4 regions of the Streptomyces sp. NBC_01390 genome follow, and region 3 is predicted to be linked to each of the others. Evidence: riboswitches for the same ligand, from Rfam matches in the RefSeq annotation. Region 3 holds a riboswitch; each other region holds the start of a gene.
What was found. A riboswitch is a leader RNA that binds a small molecule or an ion and turns the genes downstream of it on or off. The one in region 3 is predicted to bind cyclic di-AMP.

Region 1: linked by a shared signal. The riboswitch ahead of OG241_RS05525 (C40 family peptidase) and the one ahead of OG241_RS45725 (peptidoglycan DD-metalloendopeptidase family protein) in region 3 are both predicted to bind cyclic di-AMP.
Region 2: linked by a shared signal. The riboswitch ahead of OG241_RS22670 (transglycosylase SLT domain-containing protein) and the one ahead of OG241_RS45725 (peptidoglycan DD-metalloendopeptidase family protein) in region 3 are both predicted to bind cyclic di-AMP.
Region 4: linked by a shared signal. The riboswitch ahead of OG241_RS35465 (NlpC/P60 family protein) and the one ahead of OG241_RS45725 (peptidoglycan DD-metalloendopeptidase family protein) in region 3 are both predicted to bind cyclic di-AMP.

Annotation. Positions count from the first base shown of each region.
Region 1 is NZ_CP109551.1:1,296,149-1,301,771, reverse strand. It holds gene OG241_RS05545 (8-amino-7-oxononanoate synthase) at 358-1,485, shown strand; gene OG241_RS05540 (DUF397 domain-containing protein) at 1,564-1,788, opposite strand; gene OG241_RS05535 (helix-turn-helix domain-containing protein) at 1,798-2,655, opposite strand; gene OG241_RS05530 (ATP-binding protein) at 2,868-3,329, shown strand; gene OG241_RS05525 (C40 family peptidase) at 3,441-3,917, opposite strand; cyclic di-AMP (ydaO/yuaA leader) riboswitch at 3,921-4,100, opposite strand; gene OG241_RS05520 (hypothetical protein) at 4,483-4,791, opposite strand; gene OG241_RS05515 (ATP-dependent Clp protease proteolytic subunit) at 4,799-5,443, opposite strand.
Region 2 is NZ_CP109551.1:5,028,739-5,034,361, reverse strand. It holds gene OG241_RS22675 (HAD family hydrolase) at 209-1,030, shown strand; gene OG241_RS22670 (transglycosylase SLT domain-containing protein) at 1,200-1,691, opposite strand; cyclic di-AMP (ydaO/yuaA leader) riboswitch at 1,695-1,861, opposite strand; gene OG241_RS22665 (polyprenyl synthetase family protein) at 2,513-3,523, shown strand; gene OG241_RS22660 (LolA family protein) at 3,762-5,096, shown strand; gene OG241_RS22655 (ATP-binding cassette domain-containing protein) at 5,143-5,623, shown strand, end outside.
Region 3 is NZ_CP109551.1:10,221,920-10,227,542, forward strand. It holds gene OG241_RS45720 (alpha-galactosidase) at 1-1,775, shown strand, start outside; cyclic di-AMP (ydaO/yuaA leader) riboswitch at 2,079-2,236, shown strand; gene OG241_RS45725 (peptidoglycan DD-metalloendopeptidase family protein) at 2,241-3,209, shown strand; gene OG241_RS45730 (DUF6250 domain-containing protein) at 3,241-3,510, shown strand; gene OG241_RS45735 (SGNH/GDSL hydrolase family protein) at 3,557-4,342, shown strand; gene OG241_RS45740 (TetR/AcrR family transcriptional regulator) at 4,504-5,118, opposite strand; gene OG241_RS45745 (Glu/Leu/Phe/Val dehydrogenase dimerization domain-containing protein) at 5,245-5,623, opposite strand, start outside.
Region 4 is NZ_CP109551.1:7,862,080-7,867,702, forward strand. It holds gene OG241_RS35455 (helix-turn-helix domain-containing protein) at 1-1,741, opposite strand, end outside; gene OG241_RS35460 (TnsA-like heteromeric transposase endonuclease subunit) at 1,807-2,559, opposite strand; gene OG241_RS35465 (NlpC/P60 family protein) at 2,779-3,981, opposite strand; cyclic di-AMP (ydaO/yuaA leader) riboswitch at 3,989-4,146, opposite strand; gene pcrA (DNA helicase PcrA) at 4,472-5,623, shown strand, end outside.

The sequences.
Region 1 (5,623 bases), 8.9 Mb from region 3:
GCTCCCGCGCGGTCCTCTCGCCATCGGTCAAGCCACCGCCCTGCGGATATCTCACCCAACCAGGGCTACCGACTCCGCCTGCGCGCTGTCCGGCAAACAGCCCGACATCACCCGATCAAATCAGTACATCAAGAGGAACCCCAAGACCCTCGTGGCGGCTCGTGACGTGCTCGACAAGCTGCTTCCCTGGACGCGGCCGTGAGAGACGATCTTCGGCATCGGGTGTCATACGGCCTCTGACCTGGTCTTTTTCCTTGCTTGATAAAACCGGCTGTGGGTATTGCCACATCCTGGGTGTCAGAGGGTCCGGCTAGGGTCTGTCCACTGCCTACAAACACGTAGCTGCCCGGAGGACTCATGGCGTTCGGCTGGATCGACGAGCAGGCCGAGGCGCGCCGCCGCGCCGGGCTCGTACGGACCCTGCGGCCCCGCCCCGCCGACTCCCCGCTCCTCGACCTCGCGAGCAACGACTATCTGGGCCTGGCCCGCCACCCCGAGGTCACCGAGGGCGCGGCCCGGGCCGCCCGGCGCTGGGGCGGCGGGGCCACCGGCTCGCGGCTCGTCACGGGCAGTACCGAACTGCACGCGGAACTCGAACGCGAACTGGCCGAATTCTGCGGCTTCGAGGCCGCCCTGGTCTTCTCCTCCGGCTACGCGGCCAACCTCGCCGCTGTCACCGCGCTCGCACCGCACGGCTCCCTCGTCGTCTCGGACGCGGGCAATCACGCCTCGCTGATCGACGGCTGCCGCCTCGCCCGGGGGACGACCCAGGTCGTCGGGCACGCCGACCCGGACGCCTTCCGCAAGGCACTCGGCACCCACACCGGGCCGGCCGTCGCCGTGTCCGACACGGTCTTCTCGGTCGACGGGGACGCCGCACCGCTGGCCGAACTCGCCGCCGCCTGCCGGGAGTTCGGTGCGGGAATGGTCGTCGACGACGCCCACGGGCTGGGAGTCCTGGGCGAGGGCGGGCAGGGGTCGGCCTTCGCGGCCGGACTGGCGGGCGCGCCGGACGTCGTCGTGACGGTCACGCTGTCCAAGTCGCTCGGCAGCCAGGGGGGTGCGGTGCTGGGGCCCGCCCGGGTGATCGAACACCTCGTCAACGCGGCCCGGACGTTCATCTTCGACACCGGTCTCGCGCCCGCCGCGGCGGGCGCGGCCCTCGCGGCCCTCACCCTGCTGCGCCGCGAGCCCGAACGGGCCGCCCGGGCGCGTGCGGTGGCGCGTGAGCTGCACACCCGGCTGACGGCGGAGGGGCTGTCGGCGGTCCGGCCGGACGCGGCCGTGGTATCCGTGCGCGCACCGTCCCCGGAGGGGGCCGTGCGGTGGGCGGCCGACTGCCGGGCCGCCGGAGTGGGCGTGGGCTGCTTCCGCCCGCCGTCCGTGCCCGACGGGGTGTCCCGGCTGCGGCTGACCGCCCGCGCGGACCTGGCCGAGGAACAGATCGCGCGGGCGGTACAGGTGATCGGCGAGAACCGACCGTAGACGCGGAGATCCACAGTGCCGTTGATCAGTGACACGCGACCATGAGTCGGCGGACCGCGGCCGTGTGTCGTAGGGCGATCACCGGAACGCGGTGAGGAATCCCTGCCAGCTCTCGGGGGAGAAGAGCAGGACGGGCCCGGTGGCGTTCTTGGAGTCGCGTACGGCGAGCGGTCCGGCCGGGACATCGGTGTCCGGACGGGCCGTCTCCACACAGTTGTTCGCGCCGGTGCTGTAGCTGCTGCGCAGCCATCGCACACCGGGCGGTTCGACGACGGACGGTACGTTCCGAGGCAGTGCGGTCATGGTGCCTCCTCACACGCCGTAATGCAGACCGGCGATGAAATCCAACGAGTCCTCGGGCGAAAGGGCGTGGATCTGAAGGGTGTTGAAGGCCTCGCTGTAGGCCCGGAGGTCTTCTTTCCGTTCGAGGTAGAGGCTACTCATCATCTGGTCGAGAACAACCACATCCAAGTCAGAAGTGCTCGGAAAGGAGAAGATAACGAAAGGCCCGGTAATACCGATATACGCCCCTGCGGTGAACGGCAGGATCTGCAGCCGCACTTGAGGCAGTTGGGCCGCTTCCAAAAGCCACGCCAGCTGACGTGTCATCACCTCGGGTCCGCCCACCTCGCGGCGCAGCACCGCCTCGTCGAGGACCGCGCTCAGCTCCAGCGGCCGGTCCGAACGCAGCACGTCCTGCCGGGCCAGCCGCACCTCGACCAGCGCGTCGAGCCGCTTCTCTTCCAGGCCGTCCACCGCGGCCCGGGTCACCGCACGGGCGTACTCCCGGGTCTGCAGCAACCCCGGCACCACCGAGGTCTCCAGCGTGCGCATGGTGCCTGCCTGCGACTCCAGGCTGATGAAATCCCGGTAGGCGGGCGGCAGTACGCCACGGTAGGCATGCCACCAGTTGTGCCGGTCGCCGTCCTCGGTCCCCGCCAGTACGAGCAGCAGCTCACGCGACTCGCCCTCGGGAACGGCGTACGCGTCCAGAAGTAACCGGACGTCCGCCGGTTTCACGCCGCTCGCACCTGTCTCGATCCGGCTCACCTTCGACTGGTGCCAGCCCACCAGACGGGCCGCCTGACCGCTTGTGAGCCCGGCCCTGGCACGCAGCGCGCGCAGTTCGGCACCCAGCTTTCGGCGGCGCACCGCGGGACCGTACTGCATGGGCCACCCCTTACTCCTGATGAGCCGCCCGAATACGTTCTGGGGTCGCAGAGTTCACCGCTTCGAGCGACAGATATATGCATATCTTGGTGGATCGCACCCCGTGACCGGCGCCGGAATGGCAGTCTGGCGCGAAGCACCAGTCCGGGACCGTACTCGAATCAGCCGCTCCGTGTCGGGCCCCGGTCCTGTGGGAAAGGGACGACGTCGCCATGGCAGACCACCTGGAAGCATCCGTCACTCTGCCGAGCGATCCCGCCTCGGTCTCCGCCGCCCGCGCGTATGTCGCCAACGTGCTGGCGGAATGGGGCCTGCCGGGTGACTCCGAAGCCGCCGACAGCATCCGCCTGATCATCTCGGAACTCGCCACGAATGCCGTACAGCACACCTTCGGGTTGTCACCCACCTTCACGGTGGACATCGCCCTCGATCGTGACGAAAACCTGCGCATCGGGGTGACCGACAGCCACCCGCGTTTCCCCAAACGGCTGCCCGCCGCCGTGCAGCAGGACAACGGGCGCGGGATGGTCATCATCCGCTGGCTGACCGCCGAGTCGGGCGGCAAACTGCGGGTCCGCCCCACTCGGGAGGGCGGCAAGACGGTGTCGATCGAACTCCCGTGGACGGTCCCGGCCAGGCCTCCGGTGACCGCGGTCGGACAGCAGGAGCCGTGACGCCGCGCCGACGGGCTTCGGCGCGCTGTTCCCGCTGGAGGCGTCGCTGTCGCTGTGAACGGGGCCCGGGGCGGGCCGGCGGCTCCTGGCCGCCGGCCCACCCCGGGGAGGTCAGCTGACCCGGCCGTACCAGACGCTCTTCGTCCAGATCTTCTGGAGCTTCACGACATCCCCAGTCTTCGGGGAGTGCCAGATCTTTCCCTTCCCGGCGTAGATGCCCACGTGGTAGACGTTCGAGCCCGAGTGGAAGAAGACCAGGTCCCCGCCCCTGCGGCTCTTGGCGGAGATGTGCTTGGTCTTGTTGTACTGGGCCGCCGCCGTACGTGGCAGGGACTTGCCCGCCTTCTTGTACGAATACTGCGTCAGACCGGAGCAGTCGAACCTCTTCGGTCCCGCGGCGCCGTACTTGTACGCGGAGCCCTTCTTCGAAGCCGCGATCTGAAGTGCCTTCGTCGACGGTGCGACCGCCGCGGCGGCGTTGGTCGCGACACCGGGGATCACCAGGCTGCCGCCCACGGCGGCGAGGGTGAGAGCCGAGGCCGTACCGGCCCGGGTCATCAGCGACGGGACACGATTGAGCGCAGACATGCGCAACCCTTCGTCAGCCGCCTGTGAAGGATGACCTGTCGGATTCGGGCTGGCGAAGTTGCCCGGCCGCTGACGCGGCTTCACCCCAAGGGCTGCTCGGCCCGGTCATGGCGTGACCGTTCCGGCGACCCGTCGTGCTTGGGTCCTCCACTCCTGCCGATGCACATCTGTCGACCGGTCATCCAGGCGGCGGCAGGACTCGGCGTCCGCCCGGATCGCCCCGCCGCTTGTGGCGGGGGCTTGTCGTCAGGAAGGGATCTTGGCTCATGGAAGTGGGAAAATCCCAATGGAAACGGGGCTTTGTGGGGTTACTCACCGCTGGCCCGTTCGGGTGGACACCCGTACCCACGAAGGACTTTCGAGGGGGTCGCGCACCCTCGGACCAGGGGTTGAGCGGTCTCGATTCGGTTACGAACCGTGCGTGTCGCGCAAGTCGAGCGGGCCGGACGGGGGATCCGCGACTACTCCGAACGGGGGATGCCGCCTAGTCACTTCCCCATCCGTTCCGGACAGTCCGTCACCTGACGGATGAGCCCGCCTGATGCGGTCCCGTGGATGCGGCGCGTCAACCGGCGGGCTCACGAGGAACGGTGACGCGCGCCGTGCGGCGCTCCCCGTCCAGGACGCGCAGCGCACGCGCCAGCGTATGGGCGTGCACCTCGGCCTCGCCCCGCTGGTGCATCAGCTCCAGCGCGTCGCGCAACGCCACCGCCTTGGCGACGAGCGCCTGCGCGGCCCTCAGCCCGCGGTAGGTGTCGCCGTGATAGGCGGGATTGATACGGCCGAGCAGATCGGCCACTTCGAGGTAACGGTCGATCAACTCGCCCTCCGCGCGCGTCAGCGCGGGCAGCGGAGGAAGTTCGGGTGGAAGCATCGGCGGCTCACCTCGTACCGGGGGTGGGGTGCGACGACTTGCGGCTGGGCACGATCCGGTCCACCAGCCCGTATTCCAGAGCGGCCTGGGCGTCCAGGATCTTGTCCCGCTCGATGTCCGCGGCGACCCGCTCCGCGCTCTGGCCGGTGTGCCGTACGAGCAGTTCTTCCAGCAGGTTACGGACCCGGCCCAACTCCTGGGCCTGAATGGAGAGATCGCTCACCTGGCCGTGGACCGGCTCGGACAGCGAGGGCTGGTGGATCAGCACCCGGGCTCCCGGCAGCGCGCTGCGCTTGCCCGGCGTACCCGCGGCCAGCAGCACGGCCGCCGCGGAGGCCGCCTGCCCCAGGCAGACCGTCTCCACGTCGCAGGTGACGAACCGCATCGTGTCGTAGATCGCCGTCATCGCGCTGAACGAGCCGCCGGGGGAGTTGATGTACAGGGAGATGTCCCGGTCGGGCGCGAGGTACTCGAGATGCATGAACTGGGCCATCACGTCGTTCGCCGAGGTGTCGTCGACCGGCGTCCCGAGAAAGACGATCCGCTCTTCCAGGAGCTTCGAGTACGGATCGAGCGTCCGGCTCCCGGAACTGGTGCGTTCGGTGAACTCGGGCAGGACGTAACGGGCTGACGGGTCGTCGCTGGCGTTCATGGCGTGCGCCTCCTCGATGGCTTCCGTAAAAAATGTACAGGACGTACAGAGCCCGGCGCGAGGGGGTGCGTGAGCTTTTCGGCCCGGGGTTCGGAAGCGCCCCAAAGGGGCCCGGGGAACCGCGCGACCGGCCCCAACGGCGCCGCAGTGAACCGGCAACCTTTCGCCGCCCCTCCAGCG
Region 2 (5,623 bases), 5.2 Mb from region 3:
CGTGGGTCAATGCGGGGCGCGCTCGATCTTGTGAACCGGCGGCTCGCCGTACCGCGTCGTCGTGTGGCTCCCGTCCCCCTGCGCCAATGCCCGCCCCGTGCCTGCGGCAGGAACTGGCGTAGGCACGGGGGGTGTTGCTGGAGAGAGGCCGAACGTCGTCCGGTTCGGACGGAGACCGATGGGCCGAACGATCCGTATTCTCTGGATCATGGCCGCTCCCACCGCATACGCACTTATCGCCACCGACCTGGACGGAACGCTTCTGCGTGCCGACGACACGCTCTCCGACCGGTCGCGCGCCGCGCTGGCGCTCGCCACGGCCGCCGGCGCCCGGCATCTGGTCGTGACGGGACGGCCGGCGCCGAGAGTCCGGCCGCTGCTCGACGACCTCGGTGCCGGGGGGCTCGCGGTGTGCGGGCAGGGGGCGCAGGTGTACGACGCCGGCGCGGACCGTCTGCTGTGGTCGGTGACCCTGGACCAGGAGCTGGCGGAGACCGCGCTCGGCAAGATCGAGGCCGAGGTCGGGCAGGTGTACGCCGCTGTCGATCAGGACGGTGTGGACGGGCTCACGCTCATCGAGCCGGGCTATCTGATGCCGCACCCGACGCTGCCCGCGGTACGGGTACGGCACCGGGACGACCTGTGGGCCGAGCCCATCAGCAAGGTACTGCTGCGCCACCCGTCCCTGTCCGACGACGAGTTGGCGTCGGCGGCGCGCGGAGCGGTCGGTTCCCTCGCGACGGTCACCATGTCGGGGCCGGGCACGGTCGAACTCCAGCCATGCGGCATCACCAAGGCGACGGGGCTCGCGCTGGCCGCCGAGTATCTCGGGCTGACCTCGGCCGCCACCATCGCCTTCGGTGACATGCCCAATGACATCCCGATGTTCGACTGGGCGGCCCACGGAGTCGCCATGGCCAACGCCCATCCCGAACTCAAGGCCGTGGCGGACGAGGTCACCCTCTCGAACGAGGACGACGGCATCGCGGTGGTGCTGGAGCGGTTGTTCGGGGGCGGGTCGGTCCGGTAGCGCCGGTAGCGCCGGTAGCGCCGGTAGCCCCGGTAGCCCCGGTAGCCCCGGTAGCCCCGGTAGCCCCGGTAGCCCCGGGGCTACCGCCCTCCGGTCCGCCCAGGCCCGGGTCTACCGGACCTGGGCCTGGGCGGCTACTGGTCTTCGGGCGAGCCGGCCCGGGGTCGGACTAGTAGGCCCCGAACACGTTGTCGATCGATCCGTAGCGAGCCGCCGCGTAGTTGCAGGCGGCGGTGATGTTCGCGATCGGGTCGTAGGGATCGAACGAGGTGCCGGCGACGTGGTACGCGGCGAAGGTCGGGTCGATGACCTGGAGGAGGCCCTTGGAGGGGGTGCCGGCTGCCGCGTTCGAGTCCCAGTTGTTGATGGCGTACGGGTTGCCCGACGACTCGCGCATGACGTTGCGGTAGATGCCGTCGTACGTTCCGGGGATGCCGTGCTGGGCCATGATGTCGAGCGACTCGCGGATCCAGCCGTCCAGGTTGTTCGCGTAGTACGTCGTCGTGGACGACGTGGCCGACGGGGCGGCCGATGCCGCCGTCGCGGTCAGGAAGGGGAGGGCCAGGGCTACGGCGGCCGTTCCGGTGATGGCGACGGTGCGCGTGAGCCTGAACGGGCGGCGTGCGGCTCTCGCGGGGTGGTGCTGACCTCGTACGGGCATGGTGGGTCCTCTCCGGCGCCTGCGAGGTGAGCTGTCGGGTTCGGGCGGGAGATGCCCGGCCGGGCGCGCGGTCGGCGCACGGCTTCACCCCGAGCCGGACCGGCGCGAACGCCCGGACCGGCGGCTTACCTGGGTCCCCCGCTCCTGCCTGCGTGAGTCATGTGTGTGGGTGGGTTTGCTGCTCTGCGGGCGGTGGCAGGATTCGGCGGTCCGCCCGGTGTGGCGCGAAACGTATGCGAGAGCACATGGATCGAACAAGGGGCAGAAATGCAGGACTTACCCATTTGGGGTGCTCATTACGGATAAAAGGGGCAAGTGGGAGATGGTGCCTGAGAGGCAACTTGCCTTTAGCGAATGGGTAGTTTGCGAAGTGCGGGCGAAGGGAGGTCGCCGTGGGCGTGACTCGAATCACGGGCCGGGGGTAGTCGTGACACGAGTGGGATGAGCAAGGGGTTTGGGGTATTTGATGCAGCTTGAAGGCTCATGTCCATTGCGTGGTACTGCGACATGTTGCGAGGCGTTGTGGGTGGCGGAACCTCTGGCGCGGTCCGTGACGTTGTTGTGGTGACGGTCGCGGTGAACGGTGGGGATGAGGTGACACATGCGCGTGAGAGCCCGTCGGCGGGGCGCGGGATGCTTATAAATGTCCATGCTTTGGACTGATCAAAAACATTCCGGTCGTGATCCGATAACGCCTGGCCTGGACGGGCGGGCGCTAGCGGTGATCGAAACGTGACCGGATACGCTGACTCGAGTGATGGCAGCGATCTATCGACACACCGTGTGACCGCCAGTAGACACCAGCAGACAGGAGATCCCTCGTGACCGTCGTCGGGCCGTTCGGGCTGAGCGTGCGGGACCAGGCTCTCGAAGCCGATGTCCAGGCCGGATTGGCGGCTGTCGAGGAAGGGTTGCTCGAAGCCACCAAGAGCGAGGTCCCCTTCATCACGGAGGCCGCGCAGCATCTCGTGCGTGCGGGCGGGAAGCGGTTCCGGCCACTCCTCGTGATGCTCGCGGCACAGTTCGGGGACCGGCACGCGCCGGGCATCGTGCCGTCCGCGGTGGTGGTGGAGCTGACCCACCTCGCGACGCTGTATCACGACGACGTCATGGACGAGGCCGAGGTTCGCCGAGGTGTGCCCAGCGCCAACACACGCTGGGGGAACTCCGTCGCGGTCCTCACCGGGGACTTCCTGTTCGCGCGGGCCTCGCACATCCTCGCCGACCTCGGGCCCGAGGCGGTTCGGGTGCAGGCGGAGGCGTTCGAGCGGCTGGTGACCGGGCAGATCCTGGAGACGGCGGGACCGTCGGACGGCCGGGACCCCGTCGAGCACTATCTGGACGTGCTGGGCGGGAAGACCGGGTCGCTGGTGGCCGTGGCCTGCCGGTTCGGGGCGATGATGTCCGGGGCCGACGACAGTGTCGTGGATGTGCTCACCCAGTACGGGGAGCGGCTCGGGGTCGCCTTCCAGCTCGCGGACGACGTGCTGGACATCGCGTCCGACTCCCACGAGTCGGGCAAGACGCCCGGGACGGATCTGCGGGAGGGCATTCCCACGATGCCCGTGCTGCGGTTGCGGGAGCGGGTGGCCCGGCTGGGGCTCGCCGAGGACATCGCGTTGTGCGAGTTGCTGGACTCCGACCTGAGTGACGACGCCCGGCACGCGGAGGCGCTGGCCCGGCTGCGGGCGCATCCGGCGCTGGAGCAGGCCCGGCGGGACACCGTGCGGTACGCGGAGGATGCCCGGGCCGCGTTGGCGCCGCTGGTGGAGTGCGACGCGAAGGCCGCCCTGGTGGAGATGTGCGACGCGGTGGTGCATCGGGCCGGCTGAGGAGTCGGGCCCCGTCGGCCCTCACCGAGCCCTGGCCCCCTAGGGGTCAGGGGAAGCTACGCCTCCTCATGTCATCCCGTAGCAGTACACGGAGTTGAGCCCAAGGTCTGACGATTCCTCCTCGTCGATTTGGTGAGATGGAAACCAACCACTCCTCACCGGTTCGGGTGAGAATGGCGGCTCAGGGTGGACAAGTGTGGGACGGACAGCCGCCGCCGACGACGGAGGTAAGGCACACATGGCACCGTACGAAGAGGCCAAGGCCGGTAACCGGATCGAGGCCGAGATCGAGGCCGAGGACGTGCCGTCCCGGCGCCGCAAGGCCGCGCGGTACGCCGCCCCGGCCGCGGTGATCGGTCTGACGGTCGCGACGATCGGGCTGGTACCGGCGTTCGCCGGCTCCGGTGACCCCGATCTGCCGAAGATCAGCGCGCAGCAGCTCATCGAGAAGATCGCCGCGTCGGACGTACAGCAGTTGTCCGGCACGGTGAAGATCAGTACGGATCTGGGACTGCCCGACCTCGGCGGCCTGGAGAGCGGCCTTCTGTCGGGCGGTGGCCTCGGCGGGGCTTCCGACGGCTCGGGGTCGGCCGCCGATCCGAGCGCCAAGCTCCTCGCACTGGCGTCCGGCACACACACGATCCGCGTCGCCGCGGACGGCCCCGACAAGCAGAAGCTGTCGCTGCTGGAGAAGGCCGCCGAGTACAGCGTGATCCACAACGGCGACGAGGTGTGGGCGTACGACAGCGCGTCGAACGAGGCCTACCACGCCACGGCCCCCGCGTCCGAGAGCGGCAAGGACAAGGGCGACAGCAAGGGCAAGGACCAGCTCCTGCCCGGTGACGACACGGGCGCCACGCCCGGGGAGCTCGCCCAGGAGGCACTGAAGGCGGTCGACGGCACGACCTCAGTGACCGTCGACGGCACCGCCCAGGTCGCCGGCCGTGACGCCTACAAGCTGGTCATCAAGCCGAAGGCGTCCGGGTCCACGGTCGGGGCGATCAGCATCGCGGTCGACTCGAAGACCGGGACCCCGCTGAAGTTCACGCTCACCCCGGCGAGCGGCGGTGCCGCTGTCGTGGACGCCGGTTTCGTCGACGTCGACTTCGCCAAGCCCGCCGCCTCGACCTTCGACTTCACCCCGCCCAAGGGCACGAAGGTCACCGAGGAGGGCGCGGGCAACGCCGAGGAGGCACCGAGCACGGAGCGCGGCAAGGAGTTCGGCAAGGGCTTCGGCAAGGAGTTCGACGGCGACCACAAGGGACCTGAGGGTCACGGGTCGGCGGACGGCCTCGAAGGCGATGGCGGCAAGGTCATCGGCGAGGGCTGGAACTCCATCCTCACGTTCGACTCGGGGGCCGAGAGCGGTGTGCCGTCGGGCGGCGGCTCGTCCGACGCCGGTGCCTTCGGCGGCTTCCTCGACTCCTTCGGCGACAAGGTCACCGGCGACTTCGGCTCGGGCACGGTCTACAAGACCCGCCTGATCAACGCCCTGGTGACGGACGACGGCAAGCTCTACGTCGGCGCCGTCACGAAGGACGCCCTGGTCAAGGCGGCGAACGCAGCCCAGTAACGCCCGTACGGGAACCGTCGTACGCGCTTGACGATTGAGGGAGCCCATGGAGGAACCGTCCGCCACGGAGCCGCAGGAGGTGCCCCCGGGTGACGACGCGGTCATCGTCACCCGGGCCCTCACCAAGCGCTACCGCGGCGGACAGCTCGCCGTCGACGCCCTCGACCTCACCGTGCCGGCGGGCAGCGTCTTCGGCTTCCTCGGGCCCAACGGCTCCGGCAAGACGACGACCATCCGCATGCTGATGGGCCTGATCGAGCCGACGTCGGGTACGGCGCGGGTGCTGGGGCGGCCGATGCCCCGCGCCACCCGCGCCGTCCTGCCCCACGTCGGCGCGCTCATCGAGGGTCCCGCGCTGTACGGCTTTCTCTCCGGCCGCGACAACCTCGTCCGGTACGACGCCGCCGACCCGACCGCCGATCCGCGCACCCGGCGAGCGCGCGTCGCGACGGCGCTGGACCGGGTGGGCCTGACGGCCGCCGCCGGCAAGAAGGCCAAGGCGTACTCGCTGGGCATGAAGCAGCGGC
Region 3 (5,623 bases):
ACGAACTGCGGCTTCGGTTCCGTGACGCGGGGCTGGCGATCACGCTCCACTACCGGATGCGCCACGACGTGGTGGAGCGCTGGGTGACCCTCGCCCATGACGCGCCCGAGGGAGCCGGCCCGCTGGAGCTGCTCCGTGCGGACTCCGCCACCTGGACGCTTCCCGAGCGCGACGGCTGGCGCCTCTCCCAGCTCCATGGACGCTGGGCCGCCGAGTCCCGTCTCGTGCGGACGGACCTCACCTACGGTGAGAAGGTCATCGGCAGCCGGCGCGGCCACACCGGGCACCATCACCTGCCCTGGGTGGCGCTCGACACCGACGCGACCGAGGAGCAGGGCGAGGTGTACGCGTGCGCGCTCGGCTGGTCCGGCTCCTGGCGGATCGCCGTCGCCCAGCTGCCCGACGCGCGTGTGCAGATCACCGGCGGCGCCGGATACGACGACTCCGGCCTGCTGCGCCTGGCGGCGGGCGAGTCCTTCACCACGCCCGTCTTCGCGGGGCTGTGGACCGACTCGGGGCACGGCGGGGCGAGCCGGGCGTGGCACACGTACCAGCGCGCGTTCGTCGTCCCCGACGCGGACCGGGACCGGCCCGTGCTCTACAACTCCTGGGAGGCCACGGAGTTCGACATCTCCGAGGAGCAGCAGGGGACGCTGGCCCGGCGGGCCGCCGCGATCGGTGTCGAGCTGTTCGTCGTGGACGACGGCTGGTTCGGGGCCCGGACCAGCGACCGGGCCGGTCTCGGTGACTGGACGCCGAACCCGGACCGCTTCCCGGCGGGTGTCAAACCGCTCGCCGAGTACGTGCAGGCCCTGGGTATGCGGTTCGGCATCTGGGTCGAGCCGGAGATGGTCAACCCCGACAGTGACCTGTACCGCGCGCACCCCGACTGGGTGCAGTTTCAGCAGGGACGGAAGCGGACGGAGTTTCGCAATCAACTCGTCCTGAACCTCGCCCGTGAGGATGTCCGCGAGTACCTCTGGGAGCAGCTCGACGGGCTGCTCTCCAGTGCCCCGATCGACTATGTGAAGTGGGACTTCAACCGTTGCTTCACCGACGCCGGCTGGCCCGGCGAGGACTACCCCCAGCGGCTGTGGGTCGACCACGTGCACGGGCTGTACGCCCTGCTGGACCGGTTGCGGGCGGCCCACCCCACGGTGGCCTTCGAGTCCTGCTCCGGTGGCGGCGGCCGGATCGACCTGGGGGTCCTCGCCCGTACGGACCAGGTGTGGACCTCCGACAACACCGACCCGCTGGACCGCCTCGCCATCCAGGAGGGCTTCAGCCAGATCCATCCGGCGCGGGTCATGGCCGCCTGGGTCACGGACAGCCCGAACACCCAGCTCAACGGCCGGGTCAGCTCGTTGCGCTTCCGGTTCGTGAGTGCGATGGCCGGGGTGCTCGGCGTCGGCGGCGACCTCGCCCGGTGGACGGAGGAGGAGCTGACCGAGGCCGGGGAGTGGGTGGGGCTCTACAAGGAGATCCGGCCCGTCGTACAGCGCGGCGACCTCTACCGGCTGCGGCGGCCGACCGGTGGACTGAGCGCGGTGCAGTACGTGCTCGGGGACGAGACCGTCGTCCTCGCCTGGCTCCAGGCGCAGCACCACGGTGAGCCGCTTCCGGCGCTGCGGCTGCGCGGGCTCGACCCGTCGGCGACGTATGAATGCCGCGAAACGGGCGAAATCCACAGAGGGGCCGTGCTGTTGCATCGCGGCCTGCGAACCGGGCTGAAGGGTGACCTCGATGCGGCAGTTTTCCGACTGCGTCGCATCTGACACTTCTGTCCGTTATGGCGCCTTAATTACAACTCGCCGGGAAATGGGGGTTGCTGTGAATCGGGCGCGTGAGCAGGGTCATATTCGTGACGGTGTGTCGCCGTCATGTTCACGTAATTTCGGCGTGATTAAAGGAAGTTCAAGGGGCTGAAAGATCCGGAATTCACGGACAGTGACCGGGAATTCCGGGGAGGATCACAGGAAACCCGTACACAGGGAACCTGAAGCTTGTTTCCGTGCGTCTTGGTCGCTTACGTTCGCCACCAATCCGGACGGACGCCCAATCCTGCCGCCGCCCGGAGCCCCCATCGAACACCCGAGTACGGCAGGAGCGGGGGACCCACAGGTAGAACGCCTGTTCCGGTCTCTGGAACAGGCTTGGGGTTAAGTCACGTTCAGGCGTGGCCGGACATCTCCAGTCCGCACCCGACAGCTCACCTCGCAGGCGACGGAGAGGAATTCGTCATGCCCGCGAAGGGTAAGCACCGCCGTCCGAAGTCCCAGCGATTCACTCGCTCGATAGCCGTCGCCGGAACCGGCGGAGCGGCTCTCGCCCTGCCGTTGCTGGGAGCCACCGGCGCCCATGCGGCCACGGCGGAGTCCACGACTCAGGCTGTTCAGTCGCTTTCGGAATCAGCCAAGTCCGTAACGGCCGATTCCGTTTCCGTGCACACGGCAAAGACCGAAAAGGCTGCCGCAGCGAAGAAGTCGGGCGTCAGGACCTACGCGGTCCGGTCCGGCGACTACCTCTCGAAGATCGCCCATGAGGAGAGCGTCAGCGGTGGCTGGCAGAAGCTCTACTCGGACAACCGGACCGCCATCGGCGCCGACCCGAGCCTGATCCACCCCGGTCTGAAGCTGACGATCGGCAAGAAGGCCGCGTCGACCTCGTCGTCCGCCGTGGAGTCCTCGTCCTCCTCGAAGTCCACGCGGAAGACGGAGTCCAAGCCTGCCGCCGAGAGCGCGACGGCCGACACCTCCACGACGACCGAGGCCGCCGACACCAGTAGCTCCAGCAGTTCCAGCGGCTTCACCCTTCCCGTGACCGGCGCCACCATCGGCACCGGTTACCACGTGGCGGGCAGCATGTGGTCCAGCGGCTACCACACGGGCGTCGACTTCGTCGTCCCGACCGGCACCTCCCTCAAGGCGGTCGGCGCCGGCACCGTCGTCTCCGCCGGCTGGGGCGGCGCGTACGGCAACCAGGTCGTCATCAAGCTCGCCGACGGCTACTACGCCCAGTACGGCCACCTCTCCCAGCTCTCCGTCTCGGCCGGCCAGACCGTGAGCGAGGGGCAGCAGATCGGTCTCTCCGGCGCCACGGGCAACGTGACCGGACCGCACCTGCACTTCGAGATCCGCACCACTCCGGACTACGGATCCGACATCGACCCGGTCGGCTACCTCCGCTCGAAGGGTGTCGCCGTCGGCTGACGCGCACCTCGTGCACGGACGTCCGTCAAGGATGTCCACCCAGTGCATCCACGTACATCCACCGAAGGCCGGCCCCGATCCCGGGTCCGGTCTTCGGCGGTCTCCGACGTACTACGTCGGCTGCGGCGCCAACGCCAACACCGCGACCCGGCTGCGCCGTTACGCCACTTCAGGATCACCGACTTCAGCGTCCGTGAGCTGCGTCTCCCCGTTATTCCGGGTTGACCAACACTTGACACGTGGCTTATCTCACCACACGTCAACCCCTTCCTACGGTCGCGTAGCTCACATCGGAAGGTGAATCATGGGCCGATGTGGCAGACGATTCGAAGAATGACAGCAGAGCAGTGATCGGGTCGTACGTGGCGGTGGGGGACAGCTTCACCGAGGGCGTCGGCGACCCCGGCCCCGACGGGGCGTTCGTCGGCTGGGCGGACCGCTTCGCGGTTCTGCTCGCCGACCGGCGCCCCGAGGGCGACTTCGACTACACGAACCTCGCGGTACGCGGGAGGCTGCTCGACCAGATCGTGGCCGAACAGCTCCCCGTCGCCAGGGAGCAGGCGCCGGACCTGGTCTCCTTCTGCGCGGGTGGCAATGACATCATCCGGCCCGGCAGCGACCCGGACGAGGTCGCCGAGCGATTCGAGCGGGCGGTGATCGGCCTCACCTCGGAGGTCGGCACCGTGATGGTGACGACCGGGTTCGACACCCGCAACGTCCCTGTCCTGAAGCACATGCGCGGCAAGATCGCCACGTACAACGGCCACCTCCGGGCCATCGCCGACCGGTACAACTGTCCGGTCCTCGACCTGTGGTCCCTGAAGACCATCCAGGACCGCAGGGCCTGGGACGGCGACCGGCTCCATCTGTCGGCGGAGGGCCACACGCGCGTGGCGCTGCGCGCGGGGCAGGTGCTCGGCCTCGAAATCCCGGCCGACCCGGACCAGCCCTGGCCGTTGCTGCCTCCCCGGGGCACCTTGGAGATCCGCCGCGACGACGTCCAGTGGGCCCGCGAGTACCTGGTCCCGTGGATCGGGCGGCGGCTGAGGGGAGAGTCGTCGGGGGACACCGTGACGGCCAAGGGGCATCTGTCGCCCGACGACATCAAGAGCCGTATCGACTGGGTCGCGTGAGCGAGTCGTTCGCGTGAGTCGATCGCGGGGCTTCGACACTTCTCGGCGCCGGGCGGGCATCCACAGCCCGTCCGGCGTTTGAGGACGAGGCCGTTCAAGCCGAAGGCCGATGGCCGAAGCGGGGGTCCAGGGGCGCAGCCCCAGGTCGACGACCAGGTCACTCACCTGGGGCCGGTCAACGCCGCCCGCTCAAGGCCCAGTTCCCCGGCCAGCGCAGCGTCCACCCACTGCTCGGCGCGCGTCCGTGACACCCCGTCGTACGCCGTCAGCTGGACGGCCAGCCCGTCCAGCAGCGCCGTGAGCCGCAGTGCCGTGCCGGCGGGGTCGGGGCACTCGAACTCGCCCGCGGCCACCCCCTCCGCGATGACCTCGGTGATCGCGGCCTTCCAGCGCCGGTCCAGGTCGCCGGCGACCTCCCGCAGCGCCGGGTCGCGCAGGGACACCGCCCAGCCCTCGATCCACAGCCGCCAGCCCTTGGCCTGACCGGTCGGCGCGTACCAGCGCACGGCGGACCGCAGACGGCGCAGCGCCGGGGAACGGCGGCCGAGGAGTTTGCCCAGGTGGGTGAGATCGGCCTCCGCGGCGTACCGGAAGGCGGCAGCGACCAGCTTCTCCTTCGTCGAGAAGTGGTACAGCACCAGCGCGTTGCTCACCCCGAGGACGGCGGCCACGTCGGCGATCCTGACCGCCGCCACACCGCGCGCCTCGATCTGCTCGATGGCGGCCCGCAACAAGTCCTCGCGCCGCTCGGCCACGCTCAACCGCACCCTTGCCACGCGGCCACACTAATCCGTCACCGGACACGATGTCGGGCCAGCCCCCTCAATGTCCGTGAATCCCCGCCAATACGGCCGGTTGTCGGCGAAGGCACCCGGAGCCGGGCACCATCACCGGAACCACCGTCACCGGTACCACCCGAACCTCTCCGCGATCACCGGCAGCCGGTCCTCGACGATCGCGTGCGCCGCCGCCCGCGGTGTCGTCCCGTCGGCCTCCGCTCGCGCGAGCATCTGGTCGATCAGGGTGCGCATCGCGCGCCGGGTGTGCGCGAACGCCTCCTCGGGATCCGCGCCGATGTCCCCGAACAGCGTCCACCACCACCAGGCGTTCGTCCCGGAGTTGACGACCACGTCCGGCAGTACGACGATGCCGCGCGCCGCGAGCAGCTCCTCGGCCTCCGGCAGCACGGGCATGTTGGCGGCCTCGACGATCCAACGCGCGGTGATCCCCTCCTGGTTCCCGCTGTCTACGGCGTACGAGACTGCAGCCGGCACCAGCACC
Region 4 (5,623 bases), 2.4 Mb from region 3:
GGGCCAGAAGATCCGCAAGCGCCTGCGAGGACTCGACGTGCCGGCCCTCCCGGGCGGCGAGCCTTCGGGCATAAGCAGCGGCCTCACCGCTGAACGCCATGTTCAGTGCGGGTGCGTGTTCCCAGTGCAGAGGGTGCCAGGAGTCGTCGGCCGGATCCTGGAAGTAGACGAACCGCACGTCGTCAGGGTTGACGTGGATCGGCCACTGCCGTCCGAAACCGGGATAAGGGCTGGGCGTATTGCGGTAGCCGTCCAGCACCGGGCCGTTGTAACGCAGCCCGTCGACCTCGACACCGTAGTGCTGGATCGTCCGCGGCTTGACCGCAAGGAACTGAAAAGCCAGCTCTGGCGACGCCGGCAGGCGTAGCCTTCCGGCCCGAGCCAGACCGATGCGCAGCATCTCCAGCGGAGACAACGGCAGTTTCGGCCACTGCGGAATCACCAGTCCGTCATGCTCACGACGGTGATAGACCTCCGAGACCCACTCACGGATGATCTCCTCCACCTCGTGGATGAAGAAGAACGCGGCCTCCTCGACCGCCTCGCCGCGGCTGTGGACGTCGGGTCCCTTGTAGGCGGGCAGGTGCTGGATGAGTCCCTCCCGCAGGGTGCGGAAGAAGCGTTCGACGGTCGGCTTGTCGGTGGGTTTTTTCGGCTGGGCTGGCTGAATGGACATGCCCAGACGGGTGCAGACCCCGATGACATGCGCCGACATGAACGCCCGCCCGTGATCGATGACCAGCGTCTCCGGCGGACACAGCCCGCCGCCCGGCACGAGACCTTCCTCGGTGAACACCACCTCATCCCACAGACCGTGGTAGGGAGCCACCGCAGGCCGGACCGAGTCCACCAGCGGAGGGCAGACCGCCTCGAAGAGCACACCGGCGACATCGAGCGCTTTCGTGGAACAGCCGGTCACCCGCAGGCCGACGATGCAGCGCGAGAACAGGTCCTGGGCAACGGTGAGCTGGAGCGGAACCCACCGGCAGGTCACCGGTTCCATGGCATAGAGGTCCAGGTCCTGGGTGTCGAGCACGACGTACTCACCCGGTCGGGCAGCCCGTAGCCGCCCATAGACGCCCTGTGGCCTGTCTGCGATCGAACGGCGTGCCTTGGCACTGCCGGAGACCGCGTTCGTGCCCTTGGTCAACACGGCAAGCCGCGCGTAGGCCGTGCTCCGGGACGGAACAGCGACGACGCCCTTGCCGTACTGGCTGTTCAGCCGTTCCTCGACCCGCGACAGCAGCGCCGACCGAGTAGGGGTCGAGCTGGTCACCGACTCCGCCACCACGTGGCGGACCGCTTCCTCCCATCGGGGATCGACGCGTGAACTCCTTCCGGCGCGGGCGTCCACGAGCCCTGCATCGCCGCTTTCCCGGTAGGCGGTCACCCAACGCTGCAGCGTGCGAGGCGAAACACCCAGCTCAGCGGCTTTGGCCGCAGTCCGCTCCTTGAGCGGGAGATCGGGATCATATTCGGGCCGGGGCTCGACCGGCCGAGCACCGGCCGTGTGCCCGGACTGGTAGCCGCTGAGCACTTCGCGGACGTGCCCGGCGCGTTCCCGCAGCCGCTGACGCTGGTCGGCCGACAAGGACGCCAGCAGCAGGCCCACCCCGTCCGCGGCAGCCAACGCAGGCTCATCCATCGACCGGGCGCCGGCCGCCAGCTGCCCGAGCGGAACGGAACTGTACTCGCCCGTCCGCTCGTTACGGACCGTCGTCCGGAGCCCGTCGACGTCCACGACCTCGACGACGTCACCGCCGAAGAAGAGACGCACTCCCGGAAACAGGGACACCGCGTATGTATTCATGCCGCCACCCGAACCCGGCTTGCACGGTTCAGAGGAGTCCGCAGGTCAGCAACGAGCCGACCGGACCACACCAGGTGCAGGACGACCGGACGGACGATCTCGCACGAGTGCTGCCCGGCCAGCGCGGCCTCGACGGCACCGATGGTCGGCTGGCAGGCGGCAACCTCCAGCACACGCGGGACGAGCGAGGCTTCCACCAGCTCCCGGCGCCGGTAGCCAGCCAGGAACCGCACGTTCTCCACGACCGCATGCTCGGCCCCCGACCAGGTCTCATAGACCCAGCCGCGGCGCGAACACACCTGGCGTGTCCAGTCGAACTGCGCGATCACCTTGGGATCCCTCATGCGTGAGGGCGCCTTGACATCCACGACGGTCACCAGACCGTCGGCATGGACGAGGAACAGATCGGGAACATGACGGCGAACGCGGTCACCGTCCGGGCCGACCAATTGGAACGGCTGGGCCGCGATCTCCGTGACATCCGGCGCGAAATCGGCAAGCAGAATGCGGGCGAGCTCCAGCCGACTCTCGTAGGCCACGAGACGACCCGTTGTGGCGGCGTGGTACCAACCCGAGTAGTGCTTCCGGCCCCGGTACCAACGGAACTCGCGTACCGGCTGTCCGCCGGCCACCTCGTCCACCGGGACCCGGTCGAGTTCGGCCTCGACCAGCCGACCGTCGGCCCGCCGATAAGCCGCCTGAACCGTCCAGCTACCTGTCGCGTCCGCGACGCCTGGGTCAGTCCCCATGGCCGCCCCTTCGTGTCCGATGTCATCGACACCAGGACACTGGCAACCACCATGAGTAGCGTGGATGAGAAGCCGAGAAAACCAACGAGGTAGTGGACCCGTGCGGTAGAGCACGGCCAGGCTCCGGGCCTGGCCGTGGATCGAAGAGAGCGTTTCGACTGACAAGTTGACGACAAGTCACTCGGACAGCGACATCTCTAATCGGAACCTACATGGGCGTCAGGCCGGGCGCACCACGCTGTGGATCGCGGACTCGCCGTCGTAGAAGATCGACTCCTCACGGACGTACGCACCCGGCTTCGGCGCGTGGATCATCATGCCGTTGCCGATGTACAGGCCGACATGGCTGATGTCCTCGTAGAAGAAGACCAGGTCACCGGGTTGGATGTCGGAGAGCGAAACGGTTGTCCCGGCGTTCACCTGGTCGTAGGTGGTGCGCGGAAGGCTGACTCCGGCGGCCCGCCAGGCGGCCTGAGTGAGGCTCGAACAGTCGTACGAATCTGGCCCTGTCGCACCCCAGACGTACGGCTTGCCGACCTGTGCGCGTGCGAAGGCGAGGGCCTTCTCGGCCTTGCCGGCGTACGAGGAGGCGGGGACCGCGGGTGTGGAGGTGTCCGAGGCGCCGGTGCCCGGTGACTGCTGCGCCGCCGCTGCCGAGTCCTGCTGGCGTTGCTGCCCTGCGGCCTGCTGCTGCCGGGCGAGTTCCTGCGCCTGGCGGCGGGCGTCCGCCTGCTTCGCGCGTTCGATCGCCGCGAGCCGCAGTTTCTCCTCGGCGGTGAGGCGGGAGAGCAGTCGGCGGGCCTGTGCGAGCTTCGTCTGGACGGCGGTCTTCGTCGTCTGCAGGTCGTCCTGGGACTCCGTGAGCGACTCCAGGCTCGCGGTGGCCTCCCGGCGCTGCCGCGTCGTCTCGGCCTGCTGGGTGATGTAGTCGTCGACCGTGTCCTTCTGGCGGGCCGTCATACGGTCCATCAGCTGGTTCTGGTCGAAGTAGTCCTGCGGAGTGTCCGCCAGCAGGAACGTCGCCGTGTCGGGGGCGGCCGACCCGGTGCGGTACTGGGCCGCGGCGAAGGAACCCAGCTCCTCGCGCGCGTCGTTGAGCTTCTGGGTGCGCCGGGCCACGTCGTCCATCAGGGCGTCGACACGACCCTGCTGCTTTGCGGCCCTCTCCTTGGCGGCGTTGTACACGTCGGCGGCCGACTCGGCCTGGTGGTAGAGGTCGTCGACCTCCGCCTCGACCTCCTCCATGCTCGGCCGGTCGTCGGCCGAGGGCGCCGGGGACGTGGAGGGCCCCCCGGGCGCGGCGTTGGCGGTCTGGGTCAGCAGGGCTACGGAAGCGGTCAGGGCCGCCGTGGCGAAGGCGGGGGTCCGTATGCCTGCTACGCGCGTTCCCGTAGGGCGCGACTTGCGGTGCGACGACGCCAAGGGAGGCGACTCCTTCCATGTTCCGCCTACCGGGTTAGCTGTCGGGTTCGGGCGGGTGGTTCGGAAGGGTTGCCCTACGGTCCTTGCCCTGGAAGGCAGTCGGACCGATTCACCCCAAGTTCTCGGTGGGTCCCCGGCTCCTGCCGCACACGGCGGCACGATCGGACTCGGCGGGGGCCGCGCGGCCCGGCGATGTTCGCCGGTGGAGATCGAGCGGCCTTACGGCACGCTAACCAACGGGTGTGGCTTCTGTGAAGGTTGATGACCGCTATGCCCGATACTTATTTGTGACCTCGACCCTAAACGTGGCTTCATGGATTCGGTTCGGGGTGGTATCGGATGAATTGCCTGATCATGTGAATGGAGGACTGACCGAGGGCCCGCTGTTCGGGCGGACAAGTGCCGGCCACAGCTCGGGCCGGGCGGTGTTCGGCGGATGTTTTCGGGGTGGCAGCGGGTTGTCAGTGGGGGCGCCTAGACTCGGAGAGCGATGAGCAGCCTCTTTGACGACAGCTTCCTGGCGGACCTCCAGAGCCCTCGGGCCCACGCGGAGGAACCCCCGCCACCGCCCGAGGACGAGCATGCGCCGGAGTCCGTTCCGGACGATCTGTTCGGCGGGAAGTTCGACACGCCGCCGGACCGGGACGCGTACTACCGCGACGGCGCCCCGCGTCCCGTGGTGGACCCGGCAGCGCTCCTGGACGGGCTGAACGAGAACCAGCGCGCGGCCGTCGTGCACGCCGGCACCCCTCTGCTCATCGTGGCGGGCGCCGGCTCCGGCAAGACACGTGTGCTCACGCACCGCATCGCCCATCTGCTCGGTGAGCGAAGCGTCCACCCCGGCCAGATCCTCGCGATCACCTTCACCAACAAGGCCGCCGGTGAGATGAAGGAACGCGTCGAGCAACTCGTCGGCCCGCGCGCGAACGCGATGTGGGTGATGACCTTCCACAGCGCGTGCGTGCGGATTCTGCGGCGGGAGAGCAAGAGGCTCGGCTTCACCTCCTCCTTCTCGATCTACGACGCCGCCGACAGCAAGCGGCTGATGGCGCTCGTCTGCCGCGATCTGGACCTGGACCCCAAGCGCTTCCCGCCCAAGTCCTTCAGTGCGAAGATCTCCAACCTGAAGAACGAGCTGATCGACGAGGAGGACTTCGCCGCCCAGGCGAGCGACGGTTTCGAGAAGACCCTCGCCCAGGCGTACGCGATGTACCAGTCGCGGCTGCGTGAGGCCAACGCCCTCGACTTCGACGACCTGATCATGACGACGGTCAACCTGCTGCGCGCCTTCCCGGACGTCGCCGAGCACTACCGCCGTCGCTTCCGGCACGTCCTGGTCGACGAGTACCAGGACACCAACCACGCCCAGTACGCGCTCGTACGGGAACTCGTCGGAACCGCCGAGCACACCGGCGACGACGCCGACGTACCGCCCAGCGAGTACAACCTGCCTCCCGCCGAGCTGTGCGTCGTGGGAGACGCCGACCAGTCGATCTACGCCTTCCGGGGTGCGACGATCCGCAACATCCTCCAGTTCGAGGAGGACTACGCGGACGCGACGACGATCATGCTCGAACAGAACTACCGTTCGACGCAGACGATCCTGAGCGCCGCCAACGCGGTCATCGAGCGCAACGAGTCT